DNA from 3 places in the Streptomyces pallidus (ex Mingjun et al. 2026) genome. Region 2 is predicted to be linked to each of the others. Evidence: riboswitches for the same ligand, from Rfam matches in the RefSeq annotation. Region 2 holds a riboswitch; each other region holds the start of a gene.
The links. Region 2 has a riboswitch for cyclic di-AMP ahead of ACSHWO_RS06330 (M23 family metallopeptidase). Riboswitches for the same ligand answer to the same signal wherever they lie in the genome.
Positions count from the first base shown of each region.

Region 1: it holds a riboswitch for cyclic di-AMP, as region 2 does, so the genes downstream of both, ACSHWO_RS20565 (transglycosylase family protein) here and ACSHWO_RS06330 (M23 family metallopeptidase) in region 2, are expected to answer to the same signal.
Region 3: it holds a riboswitch for cyclic di-AMP, as region 2 does, so the genes downstream of both, ACSHWO_RS09285 (M23 family metallopeptidase) here and ACSHWO_RS06330 (M23 family metallopeptidase) in region 2, are expected to answer to the same signal.

Region 1 covers NZ_CP196181.1:4,649,490-4,654,851, reverse strand. Annotated here, with positions in the region: gene ACSHWO_RS20580 (DUF501 domain-containing protein) at 1-19, opposite strand, end outside; gene ACSHWO_RS20575 (FtsB family cell division protein) at 94-582, opposite strand; gene eno (phosphopyruvate hydratase) at 728-2,014, opposite strand; gene ACSHWO_RS20565 (transglycosylase family protein) at 2,322-3,035, opposite strand; cyclic di-AMP (ydaO/yuaA leader) riboswitch at 3,038-3,205, opposite strand; gene ACSHWO_RS20560 (transglycosylase family protein) at 3,482-4,528, opposite strand; gene ACSHWO_RS20555 (cytochrome P450 family protein) at 4,631-5,362, opposite strand, start outside.
Region 2 covers NZ_CP196181.1:1,472,745-1,478,106, forward strand. Annotated here, with positions in the region: gene ACSHWO_RS06320 (MBL fold metallo-hydrolase) at 1-23, opposite strand, end outside; gene ACSHWO_RS06325 (SGNH/GDSL hydrolase family protein) at 220-1,008, opposite strand; gene ACSHWO_RS06330 (M23 family metallopeptidase) at 1,188-2,177, opposite strand; cyclic di-AMP (ydaO/yuaA leader) riboswitch at 2,180-2,384, opposite strand; gene ACSHWO_RS06335 (tyrosine-protein phosphatase) at 2,696-3,514, shown strand; gene ACSHWO_RS06340 (aspartate aminotransferase family protein) at 3,578-4,972, opposite strand; gene hpnH (adenosyl-hopene transferase HpnH) at 4,969-5,362, opposite strand, start outside.
Region 3 covers NZ_CP196181.1:2,178,917-2,184,278, reverse strand. Annotated here, with positions in the region: gene ACSHWO_RS09290 (M16 family metallopeptidase) at 1-633, shown strand, start outside; cyclic di-AMP (ydaO/yuaA leader) riboswitch at 848-1,003, shown strand; gene ACSHWO_RS09285 (M23 family metallopeptidase) at 1,017-1,814, shown strand; gene ACSHWO_RS09280 (GntR family transcriptional regulator) at 2,050-2,715, shown strand; gene ACSHWO_RS09275 (HPr family phosphocarrier protein) at 2,918-3,199, opposite strand; gene ACSHWO_RS09270 (bifunctional acetate--CoA ligase family protein/GNAT family N-acetyltransferase) at 3,396-5,362, shown strand, end outside.

The DNA of each region.
Region 1 (5,362 bases), 3.2 Mb from region 2:
GGGGCGGGGGCGTCTGCATGCCTGGAGGAAGTCTTTTCGTTCTCGTCGTTCGGGTGGGGTGGTGCTCTGGTGCTGCTGCCGGTCGGCGGTGCGTCAGTCGCCGGGGCGGTCGGCCTTGTCGACGCCGTCCCAGACGTTCGAGTACCAGGGGCGGTCGGCCCCGGCCTGTCCGGTGCGCCGCTGCTCGGCCACCTCGGCCCCGGGGTCGTTCATGATGTAGCTGATCTCGCCCGGGCGCACGAAGTGCAGGTGTTTGCGGGCCTGCTGCTCCGCGTACGCGTCGTCCTGCCAGCGGGCCTTCTCGTCGCGCAGTCGTTCGAGGCGTTTGCCGGCCGCCGCGGCCGCCCGCTGCTGCTCGGCGATCTCCGAGCGCTGGGAGACGTACTGGCGCATCGGGTACGCCAGGGCGACGACCAGCGTACAGAGGACCAGCGCGAGCAGGGCCGCCCGCCCGGTCAGTCGGCTGCGGCGGACCTGGCGGCGGCTCTGCGAGCGGTAGACGTGGGCCGCGGTCCGCTCGCCGAGCTGCTTGAGCCTGGTCGCGGTGGAGAAGGTGGAGAACCGATCCCGGTTCCCGGCCATTGGTCCGCCTCCCCTGGTGTCCGCGCGCCGACGCGCGCCCTCGTACTCCTACGCACTACGCACTACGTCCCCGCACACGGTACGGGACCGAGTGCGGGGACGTACGGAGGCTCAGGGCCGTCGGCCCTCGAAGCTCTCGGGGCCGTCAGCCCTTGAAGCGGGGGAACGCGCTGCGGCCGGCGTACACCGCGGCGTCGTCGAGGATCTCCTCGATGCGCAGCAGCTGGTTGTACTTGGCGACGCGGTCCGAGCGGGCCGGGGCGCCGGTCTTGATCTGACCGCAGTTCACGGCGACGGCGAGGTCGGCGATGGTGACGTCCTCGGTCTCGCCGGAGCGGTGCGACATCATGCACTTGAAGCCGTTGCGCTGGGCCATCTCGACGGCGTCGAGGGTCTCGGTCAGCGAACCGATCTGGTTCACCTTGACGAGCAGGGCGTTCGCGGAGCCCTCCTCGATGCCGCGGGCCAGACGCTCGGGGTTGGTGACGAAGAGGTCGTCGCCGACGATCTGGACCTTGGAGCCCAGCTTGTCGGTGATGGTCTTCCAGCCGGCCCAGTCGTCCTCGAACAGCGGGTCCTCGATGGAGACCAGCGGGTACGCCTCGACGAGCTCCGCGTAGTACTCGGTCATCTCGGCGGCCGAGCGGGACTGGCCCTCGAACTCGTACTTGCCGTCCTTGTAGAACTCGGACGCGGCGACGTCGAGCGCGAGCGCGATGTCCTTGCCCGGGGTGTAGCCGGCCTGCTTGATGGCCTCGACGATGAGGTCGAGCGCGGCGCGGTTGGACTCCAGGTTCGGGGCGAAGCCGCCCTCGTCGCCCAGGCCGGTGGACAGGCCCTTGGTGTGCAGGACCTTCTTGAGGGTGTGGTAGACCTCGGCGCCCCAGCGCAGGGCCTCGGAGAAGGACTCGGCGCCGATCGGCGCGATCATGAACTCCTGGATGTCCACGTTGGAGTCGGCGTGCGAGCCGCCGTTCAGGATGTTCATCATCGGAACGGGCAGCAGGTGCGCGTTCGGGCCGCCGAGGTAGCGGAAGAGCGGGAGGTCGGAGGCCTCGGACGCGGCGTGCGCGACGGCGAGGGAGACGCCCAGGATGGCGTTGGCGCCGAGCGAGCCCTTGTTGTCGGTGGCGTCCAGGTCGAACATGGCCTGGTCGATCAGGCGCTGCTCGGTGGCGTCGTAGCCGACGAGCTCCGGGCCGATCTGCTCGATGACCGCGAGGACGGCCTTCTCCACGCCCTTGCCCATGTAGCGGTTCGGGTCGCCGTCGCGGAGCTCAATGGCCTCGAAGGCACCGGTGGAGGCGCCGGACGGAACGGCAGCACGGCCGGTGCTGCCGTCGTCGAGGCCCACCTCGACCTCGACCGTGGGGTTGCCTCGGGAGTCCAGGATTTCCCGGGCTACGACGACGTCGATGGACGGCACGAGCATCTCCTTCTGGGATGTGACGCTGGGTGTGCGGTGGCGGGTCAGGCCGTGGCCGGCCTTGCCGCCTAGAGCCTAACCGGCTCCGGGCGGTCGGCTGGCCGACCGCCCGGACCCTGGGACGAAAAAGGGCCCGAATACCCCGCTTCCGGGACATACGGACCCTCATTCGGGCTGCCTCCGACCGCTGTCGGGGGCGCACGCACCACCGCCCGGCGCGTGGGGGGATACGCGCCGGGCGGTGTGCTTCACACGTGCGGTGACCGTCCGCGGAAGTCCGCGCGGGTCACGCACGCGGGGCTTCGCGGGATGTTCAGCCGAGCTTCAGCTTCTGGCCCGGGAAGATCAGGTCGGCGTCGGAGACGATGTCCTTGTTGAGCTCGAAGAGCTTCTCCCAGCCGCCCTTGACGTTGTGGGCCTCGGCGATGGTGCCGAGGGTGTCGCCGGCCTTGACCTCGTAGGAGCCGTTGCCGGTCTTCGGGGCGGGGGCCTCGGAGCGCTCGGACCGGGTCGTGGGGACCTCGGTGCGGGAGGTCTCCTTCTTGGTCTCGGTCTTCTTCGGCTGGGTCTTCTTGGTCGTCTCGGTCTTCGGAGTCGACTTGGTGGTGGTGCTGTTGGTGGTGGTCGAACCGCCACCGGTGTAGGCCGAGTTGGACAGGCCCTTGCCGCAGACCGGCCAGGCGCCCTTGCCCTGGCCCTTGAGGACCTTCTCCGCGATGGCTATCTGCTGCGCCTTGGAGGCCTGGTTGGCCTGCGGGGCGTACGCCTTGCCGCCGTAGCCGGCCCAGGTGGAGGCCGAGAACTGCAGGCCGCCGTAGTAGCCGTTGCCGGTGTTGATGGACCAGTTGCCGCCGGACTCGCACTGCGCGACGCGGTCCCACTCCGAGGACGTGGCGGCGGAGGCGGTGCCCGCGGCCATGAGCGGCGCGGCGACGGCGACACCGGCGACACCGGCGAGGGTCACGATGCGGGTGGTCCGCTCGATGGCGGTGGCGCGACGGTGCTTGCCCTTGCCCGAAAGCAGCATGGAGTTCTCCTCACCGACGCCTGCGAGGTGAGCTGTCGGGTTCGGGCGGATGAGTGCCCGGCCGCGCTGTGACGCGCTGCTTCACCCCAAGCCGGTTCGCGCCGTCTTTCAACGGCTCTTCCCGGCACCTACGTTGGTTCCCCCGCTCCTGCCTTCGGCGCTTGACGCGACGTGTGTTCCCTCCGCCCGCCGGCAGGATTCGGCGATGCGGTCGAAGGGGCCCGCGGTGGCGAGCGGTTCAGACCGTAGACATGACTCTCCCCGATGTTCAACGAGGAACATCGGGGAGAGAAGGCCCCTACTTGCGCTGCTTTTCGGGGTGTTTGCGCAGGTGGGGGCGGGGTTTGCCCAAGCCTTCAGGCGGGACACGCCAGTTGACCGGAAGAGATGCATGTCTCATTTGAACGAACCGGACATTCGACGCTTTCCAGGTGACCCAACTGCACCTATTGCCCGTTTAGATCCAGATTCTGCCCCGGCTTGATCAGGTTGGCGTCACCACCGATGACCTGCTCGTTGGCCTTGTACAGGGCCCCCCAGCCGCCCTTCACGCCCTTGGTGTTCGCGATGGTCGCCAGGCTGTCACCCTCCTTGACCGTGTACGAGGCCGGCGAGGCCTCGACGGCCGCCGCACCACGGTGCTTGCCGGTGCCGAGGGTGCTCGGGACGGCTCCCGGGTCGGTCGAGGCGCCCGGTGCGCCCGGCGTGCCCGGCGCCGACGGGGCGGAGGGGTTCGCCGGATCGGCCGGGCTGCCGCCCGGGGAGCCGCCCGGGTTCGGGGACCCCGGCGTACCGGGCGCGGAGGCGTCCGGGGTGCCGGGGGTGCCCGGCGCGGTCGGGGTGGGCGTGACCGGGTTGGCGGTCGGGTCGCCGGGGAAGACCGGCGGGACCGTCGGGGCCGTGGTGGTCCCGTCCGGGTCGGGCATGACGGGCAGCCCGGTGGACGGTCCCGTGGGCGCGGGCGGGAGCGTGTAGTCCGGCGCGGGGGTCGGGGCGCCGTAGTCCGTGGCCCGGTTGCCGGAGCCGTTCTTGGGCACCTCGGAGTCCGGGCGGCTCTGGGACTGGCCGACGGCCCGGTACTGGCCCTTGGCGCCGGGGTCCACGTCCGCGGCGGGGGCCTCCTTGGACAGCCCGGCCTGGGCGGCGCAGTTCTGCCAGGCCTCGGGGCCCTGGCCGCCGAGCACCCGCTCGGCGACGGCTATCTGCTGGGACCGGCTCGCGAGGTCGGCGCGCTCGGCGAACTCCTCGCCGCCCGCGCTCTTCCACTCCTCCTGGGTGAACTGGAGCCCGCCGTAGGCGCCGCTCCCGGTGTTCGCGCTCCAGGTGCCCCCGCTCTCGCACTCGGCGACCTTGTCCCAGGTGGCGGCTTCTGCCGCGCTCGCACCGGTGGCGGCCAGCAGGGGCATGGCCAGTGCGGAGCCTGTGACTCCGGCGGTGACGACAATCGCGGGTACCTGGCGGGGGCGTCTGTGGCGGCCGTTCCCGGAACGCATGTGCAGCACCTTTCGCATAACGGCTGGGTAACGGCAGAACCTAGCGGCCTTCGAACGATTGTCACAAGTTGAGCAAGAACCTGACTTTCCTTCAGGAAGTGTTCAGATGTTTCGGGGTGTGAATCGGACGGGAAGCGTGCGCAGGCCACGCATGATCAGACCACCGCGCCATCGAAGGTCAGTTGACGGAACCGCAAGTTCCAGATCGGGCAGACGCGTCAGCAAAGTCGCAAGCGCCGTCTGTCCTTCGAGTCGGGCGAGCGGAGCGCCCAGGCAGTAGTGGATCCCGTGCCCGTACCCCAGGTGCTGGTTGTCGGCGCGGGAGAGGTCCAGGGTGTCCGGGTCCGCGAACCGCTCCGGGTCCCGGTCCGCGGCGGCGAGCACCACGAGGACCGGGTCGCCGACGGCGATGTCCCGGCCCCCGAGGGTCAGCGGTCGGGTGGCGAACCGCCAGGTGGCCAGCTCCACGGGGCCGTCGTAGCGCAGCAGCTCCTCGACCCCGGTCTGCAGGAGGTCGCGCTCCCCGGCGGCGAGGGATTCCTGCAGGCGGGCGCGCTGGCCGGGGTTCATGAAGAGGGAGTGGACGCCGTTGCCGATGAGGTTCACGGTGGTCTCGAAGCCGGCGAACAGCAGGATGAAGGCCATGGCGGTGGCCTCCGCCTCCGTCAGGTGGTCCCCGTGGTCGCTCGCCCGGATCAGGTCGGAGATGAGGTCATCGCCCAGATCGTCCCGCTTGCGGTGGATGAGTTCCCCGAGATAGGTCCGCATCTGCTTCACCGAACGGGCCACCCCGCCCCGCGGGCCGCCGCCGTGCCGGATCATCATCCCGGCCCA
Region 2 (5,362 bases):
CGCAGGGGTTGGGAGCCGGTCAAAGCGCCTCCTGGGCGATGGGGCGGGCGGCCGCGGGCCATGGCCGGCGGTCTGCTTCCTACTGGTCTACCACCACCAACGCAGGGCGGCCCCGGAGGATTCCGGTAGGCACGCCCGCACCACACCTGTGACCGTCCCGCAACCGACCACCGCCCTCCGGGCGCCCCGACAGCCGACCGTCGGCCGCCGACCGCCGACCTACAGCGGCAGCAGGTCCGGCCGCTTCGCCTCGACGTGGTCCCCGGAGGACTCCCCGCGCAGCCGTCGGCCGATCCACGGCACCAGGTGCTCGCGGGCCCACTGGATGTTGTCGCGGGTCACGTCCACCGAGCCGCGCGGCTGCTGCGGCGGCCACGGCTGGTCGGGGTCGGCCGGCACGTCGAGCCCGAGCACCTGGGCGGCGCGCAGCGCGACCCGGGTGTGCCCCTCGGGCGAGAGGTGCAGCCGGTCGTGGTCCCAAGCCCGGCGGTCCTGTACGGACTTCAGCGACCAGAGGTCGAGTACGGGGCAGTCGTACCGGTCGGCGATGGCGCGCACGTGCGCGCTGTACGTGGCGACCTTGCCGCGCAGGTGCTTGAGGACGGGCACGCCGCGGGTGTCGAACCCGGTGGTGATCATGACCTGGCCGACGGAGGCGGTGAGGTCGGCGACGGCGGCCTCGAACCGCTCGGCGACGGCGTCCGGGTCGCTGCCGGGGCGGATGATGTCGTTGCCGCCGGCACAGAAGCTCACCAGGTCGGGGGCGAGTTCCTTGGCCCGGGGGACCTGCTCGGCCACGATCTGGTCGAGCAGCCGTCCGCGCACGGCGAGGTTCGCGTACCGGAAGTCGCCCTCCGGCCGCTGGTCGGCCAGGAGCACGGCGAACCGGTCGGCCCAGCCGAGGAAGAGCCCGTCGGGCCCCGGGTCCCCCACACCCTCGGTGAAGCTGTCCCCGAGTGCCGCGTACGAGCCGATGGTCCGGTAAGTCTGTTCTGTCGTCTCTGTCATCGTCGTCGCTGCCACGGGACCATATCCTTCACCGCGGGACGTGACCTACGCCACCGTAGGAAGGGGTTGACGGACCGTGATCTATACCACCCGGTCGGTGCGGAATAACAGCGCGTGAGGCCGGGACCCCCTCGGGTCCCGGCCTCACGCGTGTCCTTCGCCTCCGGCGGCGCGTGCCGTCAGATGGTCACGCCCTTGGAGCGCAGGTAGGCGATCGGGTCGATGTCCGAGCCGTACGAGGGACCGGTGCGGATCTCGAAGTGCAGGTGCGGGCCGGTGGAGTTGCCGGTGGAGCCGGAGAGGCCGATGGTCTGGCCGCCGCTCACGCTCTGGCCGACGGAGACGGAGAGCTGCGAGAGGTGGCCGTACTGGGAGTACCTGCCGTCCGCGTGCCGGATGACGACCTCGTTGCCGTACGCGCCGGCCCAGCCGGCGGAGACGACGGTGCCCGCGCCGACCGCCTTGACGGTGGTGCCGGAGCTCGCGATGAAGTCGACGCCGGTGTGGTAGCCGCTGGACCACATGGCGCCGGCGGTCCTGTACTGGGTGGAGATGCCGCCGGAGACGGGTGCGGTGAAGCCGGCCGCGGTGACCGCGCCGGAGGCGGCCGCGGCGGCGGTGGCGCCCGCCGTGGACGCGCCCGCCGTGGACGCGGCGGCAGCCGCGCTCTTCCTGGCCGGCGCGGGGGCGGCGGCGAGCGGGGAACCGGCGGCCGGGGCCTTCTTCTTCGGCTTCGGCGCGGGGGCGGGCCGCTCGGCCGGGGCCTGCACGGGGGCCCGGTCGCCGGGGGCGCCGAGGGTCAGTCGCAGGCCGGGGTGGATCAGGGAGGGGTCGCCGCCGACGGCCTCGCGGTTGTCGGCGTAGAGCCGCTGCCAGCCGCCCCGGAGGTCGTGGTCGGCGGCGATGGCGGAGAGGCAGTCGCCCGTCCGGACCGTGTACACGGCCGGAGAGGCGGAAGCGGGGACGGCGGGGACGGCGGCGTCGGCCTGCGGGGCCGCCGCCGGGAGCGCGGTGGTCGCCGCCGCCGGGGCGGGGGCGGCGGCGTGGGCGCCGCCGGCGCCGATCAGCGGCAGGGCCAGAGCGGCTCCGCCGGTCCCCGCGACGGCGGCGACGAGACCACGGGCTCTGGCACGGGACTTCGGTCGGCGGTGCTTACCCTTTGCCGGCATGGCGAATTCCTCTCCGGCGCCTGCGAGGTGAGCTGTCGGGTTCGGATTGGAGATGTCCGGCCGTCCGTGGACGTGCAACGCAACCGTGCACGGGAAGTGAACGGATGACGTACGGCTTCACCCCTAGCCGCCCCGGAGCAGAACTCCGGCGCGGCGGCCTACCTGGTTCCCCCGCTCCTGCCGCGCGAGTTCGGTCGAGTTCTTATTCCGGACGGCGGCAGGATTGGGCGGTCCATCCGGATCGATCGCGAAGGTAATCGAGCGGGACCGCACGGAACAAGCCGCGAATTTCCTGACGCATTCACAGGGACGGGACTTCGGTGGATTTCCGGTCACCCTGCGTCCATTCACGACCGCCAACAACCGCTCCGGCCGGGCCATTCGCTTTTGACGATCAGGCACGCACCGTCACCGTATGATCTGGCTCACGGGGCTGCACCCGATCCCTCCCCCGGCGCCGGCAAGTTGGCCCCAAGCAGAGCAATTCGGACACTCGATGACGATGTGGAGGATTTCCCTTGACCCAGCAGATACCACCCTCCCCGCCGAGCACCCCGCTCCCCGAGCCCGAACTGTCCGGTGTGCGCAACTTCCGCGATGTGGGCGGGCTGCCGACCGCGGACGGGCGAAGGGTCAAGACGGGACGACTCTTCCGAAGCGGACATCTGGCACATGCCACTGAAACCGATGCAGAATTCCTCGCATCGCTCGGACTGCACACCGTCTTCGACTTCCGGAACACGGCCGACCAGGCCCTTGAGGGTCCCGACGTCGAGCTCCCCGGGGTGCGCAACGTCAACATCCCGATGTCCGATCCGGCCGCCGGCAAGGAATTCTGGACCATGGTCCGCGACGGGGACCTGGGGCAGCTCCGCGGGATCCTCGGCGACGGAAAGGCCTTCGCCCGGATGGTGGACTCGTACCGCTCGATGGTCGTGGACCGCACCGCCGAGCACGGCCGGGTCCTGCACGCCCTCGCCGAGGACAGCCTCCCGGCGCTCATGCACTGCGCCGCCGGCAAGGACCGGGCCGGCCTGTCGATCGCCGTCACCCTGCTCGCGCTGGGCGTGGAGCGCGAGGCGATCCTCGCGGACTACCTGGAGTCGAACGCCCCGCACCGCCGCTACCGGCTCCGCCGCGGCGGCGACGCGCCCCGGCCGCGCTCCCCCGAGGTGACGGAGCTGCTCGCCCCGCTCTTCGACGCCCGCGCCGCGTACCTGACCGCGGCCTTCGACACCATCGACACGCACTGGGGCGGCGTCGACCGCTACCTGGCCGAGGGCCTCGGACTGACCTCCGGGACCCTCGGTCGGCTCCGCGAGCGGCTGCTCGACTAGCGGCTGCACCCGACCGCCGGCGGGGCTGCCGGCCGGCGGGGACGGGCCGGCGGCAGGGGGACGTCAGCCGCCCGCGACGGCCTGCTTGACCAGGGTCCGCCCGAAGTCCCACAGGAGCCCGCCGCCGGCGTGCGCCTCGTCCATGACCGCGCGGAAGGCGGCGACGAACCGGTCGACGTCCGCCTCGTCCACGACCAGCGGCGGAATCAGCTTGATGACCTCCAGGTGGTCCCCGGACACCTGCGTCAGGATCCGGTGCCGCTGGAGCAGCGGCACCACCACCATCTGCGCGAACAGCCCCTTGCGGGCCGCCTGGAGCATGGTCCATCGGCTGCGCAGCCGCAGCGAGGCCGGCCGGCCGAACTCGATGCCGATCATCAGGCCGCGGCCCCGGACCTCGTACAGCAGCTCGTACGCGTCCACGAGCGCCGCTAGGCGCCCGCGCAGCAGGTCCCCCATGGCGCGGGCGTTCGCGACGACCGACTCGTCCTCCATGACGGAGAGCACTGCCAGCCCGGCCGCCATCGCCTGCGCGTTGGACCCGAAGCTGGCGGAGTGCACCAGCACCCGGTCCATGGAGGAGTAGACCTTCTTGAAGATCCAGTCGCGGCCCAGGGTGGCGCCGACCGGTACGTAGCCGCCCGACAGTGCCTTGGCCACGCACACCAGGTCCGGCTCCACGCCCGGCTCGTGCTGGTACGCGTAGAAGTCACCGGTCCGTCCGAGGCCGGTCTGCACCTCGTCGGCGATCAGCAGCGCCTTGTGCCGGCGCAGCAGCTCCTGTGCGGCGGGCAGGAAGCCGGGCGGGGCGGCGTGCACGCCCTTGCCCTGGATCGGTTCGACGACGAAGGCGGCGACGTCGCCGCGCTTCAGCTCCCGCTCCAGGGCGGCCAGGTCGCCGAGCGCGATCCGGGTGTCGGGCAGCAGGGGCGCGAAGCCGTCCCGGAAGCCCGCCTCGCCGTTCACCGACAGCGAGCCGGTGGTCAGCCCGTGGAAGGCGTGGTCGCAGTAGAGGACCCTGGTCCGGCCGGTGGCGTACCGGGCGAACTTCAGGGCGGTCTCCACGGCCTCGGTGCCGCTGTTGCCGAAGAACACCCGGTCCAGGTGCGGGCTGTACGCCAGCAGCTTCTCGGCCAGCAGCCCGGGCAGCGGCTGGCAGTCGAAGCGGGTGAGGTCGGCGAGCTGCGCGTCGAGCACGTCGTGCAGGGCGCGGCGGACGACCGGGTGGTGCCGGCCCAGGCCCATCACCCCGAACCCGGACAGCATGTCCAGGTAGTCGTTGCCCTCGGCGTCCCAGAAGTGGGCGCCCTCGGCCCGCTCGTAGACCTTGTCGAAGCCGATCGTGTGCAGCATGCGCGGCAGCTGCGGGTTCAGGTGCCGGGCGTGCAGCTCGTACCGCTCTGCGCCGCGTTCGGCCAGCAGGGCCTTGAGGTCGAAACCCCCCGGCGCCGGGTTCATGCCGATCCGCCCCGGTTGCCGCCGATGGTGTCCCTGGCCGCGCGCAGGGACTCCTTGAGGGAGCCCATGGTGGCGAGGACGGCGGTGGGCTCGTAGCCGCAGTGCGCCATGCAGTTCGCGCAGCGCGGGTCCTTGCCGCGGCCGTACTTGCTCCAGTCGGTCTCCTCGATGAGTTCGCGGTACGTCGGCACGTACCCGTCGCTCATCAGGTAGCAGGGGCGCTGCCAGCCGAAGAGGGAGTAGTTCGGAATGGCCCAGGCGGTGCAGGGGAAGTCGGCCTTTCCTTCCAGGAAGTCCAGGAACAGCGGGGAGTGGTTGAGCCGCCAGCGGCGCCGGTTGCCGCCCGCGAAGGCCTTCCGGAAGAGTTCCCGGGTCTGTTCGACGCCGAGG
Region 3 (5,362 bases), 710 kb from region 2:
GGCCGCGTGGTCATCGTCGACCGGCCCGGAGCGGTCCAGACGCAGCTGCTCATCGGCCGGATCGGGCCGGACCGGCACGACACCGTCTGGGCGGCCCAGGTGCTCGGAACGTACTGCCTGGGCGGCACCCTCACCTCGCGCCTGGACAAGGTGCTGCGCGAGGAGAAGGGCTACACCTACGGCGTGCGCGCCTTCGGCCAGGTGCTGCGCTCCACGGCCGACGGCCGGGGTGCGTCGATGCTCGCCATCAGCGGCTCGGTGGACACCCCCAACACCGGCCCGGCCCTGGACGACCTGTGGAAGGTGCTGCGCACCCTCGCCGAGGGCGGCCTGACCGACGCCGAACGGGACGTCGCCGTGCAGAACCTGGTGGGCGTGGCCCCGCTGAAGTTCGAGACGGCCGCGGCCGTCTCCGGGACGCTGGCGGACCAGGTGGAGCAGGAGCTCCCCGACGACTACCAGGCCCGGCTGTACGCGCAGCTGGCCGCGACCGGGACGGTCGAGGCGACCACGGCGGTCGTGAAGGCCTTCCCTGTCGACCGTCTGGTCACGGTGCTGGTGGGCGACGCGGCGCAGATCGAGGCCCCGGTGCGGGCGCTCGGGATCGGCGAGGTCACGGTCGTCACCAACTGACGTCCGTTCCCAGCCCGTCGGCGTACGACGGCGGGCGAATGAAGGGGCTTCGGCGGCTTGTCCGCCGGAGCCCCTTATGTCTGTTTGGCCCGGAGGTTGGCTTATGCGGTGTGGCGTGCGCAACAAAAGGCCGTGACCATTTGGTGATTGACTGGTGATCCGCCTAGCGTCGGCCGTGCTGTCCGTCAGATGTACGAGCCGCACCCGCGGCACCGGGCAGCGATCGCCGAGTCCCCGTCAGGCGCGAGCCTGGGGAGCCGGGGACCCACACGTCCCTGGGGTGAATCGGGCCGCCTCGCCAGAGGGGCCCGTAGGAGACCTTCCTGCTCCGAACCCGTCAGCTAACCCGGTAGGCGAGAAGGAAGGAAAGGATCAGCCTCTCCATGGCCTTTGGCAGCCGCGCCTCCGGTAAGCACCGTGGTTCCAGCCGTCTGAGCCGCAAGACCGCCGGTTACGCCGGTGTGGCCGCTCTCGCGACCACCGGTGTCGTGGGCACCCTCGCGGGCCCGGCGTTCGCCGCCTCGGACAACACCGCCTTCTCCGGCGAGGACACCGGGCTGAACGCGGTCGTCACCGCCGCGGACGTCGCGGGCGACGTCGAGGCCCAGGCCGAGGCCCAGCAGGCCGCCGCCGAGGCCGCCGCCGCCAAGGAGAAGGCCGAGGCCGACGCGAAGGCCCGGGCCGCCGAGGCCAAGCAGAAGGCCGAGGAGAAGGCGCAGGCCGAGCGCGAGGCCGCGGAGCGCGCCGCCCGCGAGGAGGAGCGCAAGCGCCTCAACACCTTCGTCTCCCCGCTCGACGACTCCTACGTCTCCACCCAGTACCGCGCGGGCGGCGGCATGTGGTCCTCCGGCAGCCACACCGGCATCGACTTCCACGCCGCGTCCGGCACCTCGGTGCACGCGGTGGGCGCCGGCACCGTGGTCGAGGCCGGCTGGGGCGGTGCCTACGGCAACAACGTCGTCATCAAGCACAACGACGGCACCTACACGCAGTACGGCCACATGTCCTCGCTGAACGTCTCCGTCGGCCAGCAGGTCACCCCGGGCCAGCAGATCGGCCTGTCGGGCTCCACCGGCAACTCCAGCGGCCCGCACCTGCACTTCGAGGCCCGCACCGGCGCCTCGTACGGCTCGGACATCGACCCGGTCGCGTACCTCCGCTCGCACGGCGTCGACCTCTGACCAAGGCGCGCCGACACGCGTCCGCGCCCACGCTCCGCCCGAAGGCCCCGGCTCACCGAGCCGGGGCCTTCGGCGTCGCGATCGGCGGTCGTCACGGTGGCGCGGCGCGTGGCCGTAAATACCCGTGCTTTCCGGCCGCGCTCGGAAAATTTCACTGGTTGTCATAGAGTCACCGTACGATCCCAGTACGGTCACGGCATTTCTCGCCGGCAATCGGAAAAGCGGAGGTCCGGCCTTGCGTATTCCCGCGCACGCGGTATGCACTGCAATCCGCGACGACATCGTCTCCGGAGCGTTCGAACCGGGCGGCAGGCTGACCGAGGAGGTGCTGGCCCGCCGCTACGGCGTCTCGCGCGTCCCGGTCCGCGAGGCGCTGCGGACCCTGGAGTCCGAGGGCTTCGTGACCACCCGTCGGCACGCGGGCGCCTGTGTCGCCGAGCCCACCGAGCAGGAGGCGGCCGACCTGCTGGAGCTGCGGATGCTGCTGGAGCCGCTGGCGGCCTCGCGGGCCGCCCGCCGGCGCACCGAGGGTCACCTCAAGGTGCTGCGGGGGCTGGTCAGACTGGGTCAGGAGCGGGCCAGGCAGGGCCGGGGCGAGGACCTGCGGGCGCTGGGGAGCTGGTTTCACGAGACGCTGGCGCAGGCCTCCGCCAGCCCCGGGCTGATCGCGCTGCTGGCCCAGATGCGGCACAAGGTCGCCTGGATGTACGTCGTGCAGGCGCCGGCCCGGCCGGTGGAGTGCTGGGCGGAGCACGGCGCGATCGTGGACGCGGTGGCGCGCGGGGACGCCGAACGCGCGAAGGCGCTGACGGCGCTCCACGCCGAGCGGACGAGCGGGGCCTACCGGCTGCGGGTGAGGACTTCGCAACCTGCCGTAAACACGGCGAGTGGTTCGCTTTAACAGGAGCGGCGTATGAATAGGGGGATGCCGCGTCCGCGGCTTTTCCCGCAGGCCCCCGTATTTCTCCGCCCCGGCCATACGAATTCCGGGTGCTCCGGAATTCGTATGGCCCGGGCAGGGGAGTGGAAAACAGAGAAGCCGCGGTCCCGGAATTCTCCGGACGCCGCGGCTCCACCGTCCGTGCGGTGTGAACCCGAAGGGGTCAGACGGTCTCGGGGAGCTCCTCCAGTCCCTCCGCGACCAGCTTCGCCAGGCGGTCCAGGGCCACCTCGGCGCCCTCGGCGTCGGAGGCCAGGACGATCTCCTCGCCGCCCTGGGCGCCCAGGCCGAGCACCGCCAGCATGGAGGCGGCGTTGACGGGGTTCCCGTCGGCCTTCGCGATGGTCACCGGGACGCCGGAAGCGGTCGTGGCGCGGACGAAGATCGAGGCGGGACGGGCGTGCAGGCCCTCGGCCCAGCCGACGTTGACGCGGCGCTCTGCCATGGTGATGCCCTTCAGGTTCTCACTGTTGTCTAGACCAGTCTCTCACGACGCCCCGGGTGCTCCCACCGGCCTCCGGCCGACCTCCGGACCCGGTTCTCCCGCCGCTCGACGTACCCCAGCTTGCACCGGTTCGCACGGCGCCGCCGGATGCGCCGCGCAGGAGCCTTCCCGGCCGACCTGGCCTTAAGATCGCCGCATGACCACCGCGTCGGACCCCTCGTACCCGGCCCACTGGGAGGCGGACGTCGTCCTGCGGGACGGCGGCACGGCCCGGATCAGGCCCATCACCACCGAGGACGCCGGGCGGCTGGTCAGCTTCTACGACCAGGTCTCCGACGAGTCGAAGTACTACCGCTTCTTCGCCCCCCACCCCCGGCTCTCCGACCGCGACGTGCACCGCTTCACGCACCACGACTACGTGGACCGCGTCGGCCTCGCGGCCACCGTCGGCGAGGAGTTCATCGGCACCGTCCGCTACGACCGCATCGGCCCCGACGGCCGCCCCGCCTCCGCCCCCGCCGACGAGGCCGAGGTCGCCTTCCTCGTCCAGGACGCCCACCAGGGCCGCGGCGTCGCCTCCGCCCTGCTGGAGCACATCGGCGCGGTCGCCCGGGAGCGGGGCATCCGCCGGTTCGCGGCGGAGGTGCTGCCCACCAACACCAAGATGATCAAGGTGTTCACGGACGCCGGCTACCAGCAGAAGCGCAGCTTCGAGGACGGCTCCGTCCACCTCACCCTCGACCTCGAACCCACCGCCGAGTCCCTCGCCGTGCAGCGCGCCCGCGAACAGCGCGCCGAGGCCCGGTCTGTGCAGCGGCTGCTGGCCCCGGGCTCGGTCGCGGTGGTCGGAGTCAGCCGCTCCGGCGCCGGCGTCGGTGCGGCGGCCCTGCGCAACCTGCGCGACAGCGGCTTCCGCGGCCACCTCTACGCCGTGAACGAGGCGCGCGCCCCCGGGATCGAAGGGGACCTGCTGGAGGGCGTCCGGGCCTACCGCTCGCTCCGCGAGATCGACGCCCCCGTCGACCTGGCCGTCGTCGCGGTCCCCGCCGGGCGCGTCCCGCAGGTGGTGGCCGACTGCGGGGAGCACGGCGTCCAGGGGCTCGTCGTCCTGTCCGCCGGATACGGGGAGAGCGGCCCGGCCGGGCTCGACCGGCAGCGCGAACTGGTCCGCCAGGTGCGCTCGTACGGGATGCGGCTGATCGGGCCGAACGCCTTCGGCGTGATCAACACCGCCCCCGAGGTGGGCCTGAACGCCTCGCTCGCCCCCGTCCCGGCCCCCGTCCCCGGCCGGATCGGCCTCTTCACGCAGTCCGGCGCGATCGGCATAGCGCTGCTGGCCGCCCTGCTGCGGCGCGGCGAGGGCCTGTCGTCCTTCGTCTCCGCCGGCAACCGGGCCGACGTGTCCGGCAACGACATCCTCCAGTACTGGTACGAGGACGAGGCCACCGACGTGGCCCTCATGTACCTCGAAACCCTCGGCAACCCGCGGAAGTTCACCCGCCTCGCCCGCCGCACCGCCGCCGTCAAGCCGGTCGTCGTCGCCAAGGGCGGCCGCCACACCCCGGCCGGCCACGTGGTCCCCGGGACCAGGCTGCCGGAGGCCACCGTCTCCGCGCTGCTGCGGCAGGCCGGCGTGATACGGGTCGACACCGTGACCGAACTGGTGGACGTCGGCCTGCTGCTCGCCTCGCAGCCGGTGCCGGCCGGGCCGCGCGTGGCGATCCTCGGCAACTCGGAGTCGCTCGGCTTCCTCACGTACGACGCCTGTCTGGCCCAGGGCCTGCGCCCCGGCGCCCCGCGCGACCTGACCACCGGGGCCACCCCGGCGGACTTCGGCCGGGCCGTGGCCGACGCCCTGGCCTCCGACGCCCACGACGCGGTGGTCGTCACCGCCATCCCGTGGGTGGACGAGGAGGTGAGCGCCGGCGCCGACGACCTGGCCGACGCGCTGCGCGACGCCGTGGCCGCGCACCCCGGCAAGCCGGTGGCGGTGGTCCACGTGGAGCTGGCCGACTTCGTGGCGGCCCTCTCCCGCGCCGACGTCCGCATCCCCGCCTACCCGGCCGCCGAGCGGGCCGTACGGGCCGTCGCCGAGGCCGTGCACTACGGGCAGTGGCGGCGGGCCGATGCCGAGTCCGGGCACGTCCCCGAGTACGAGGACAT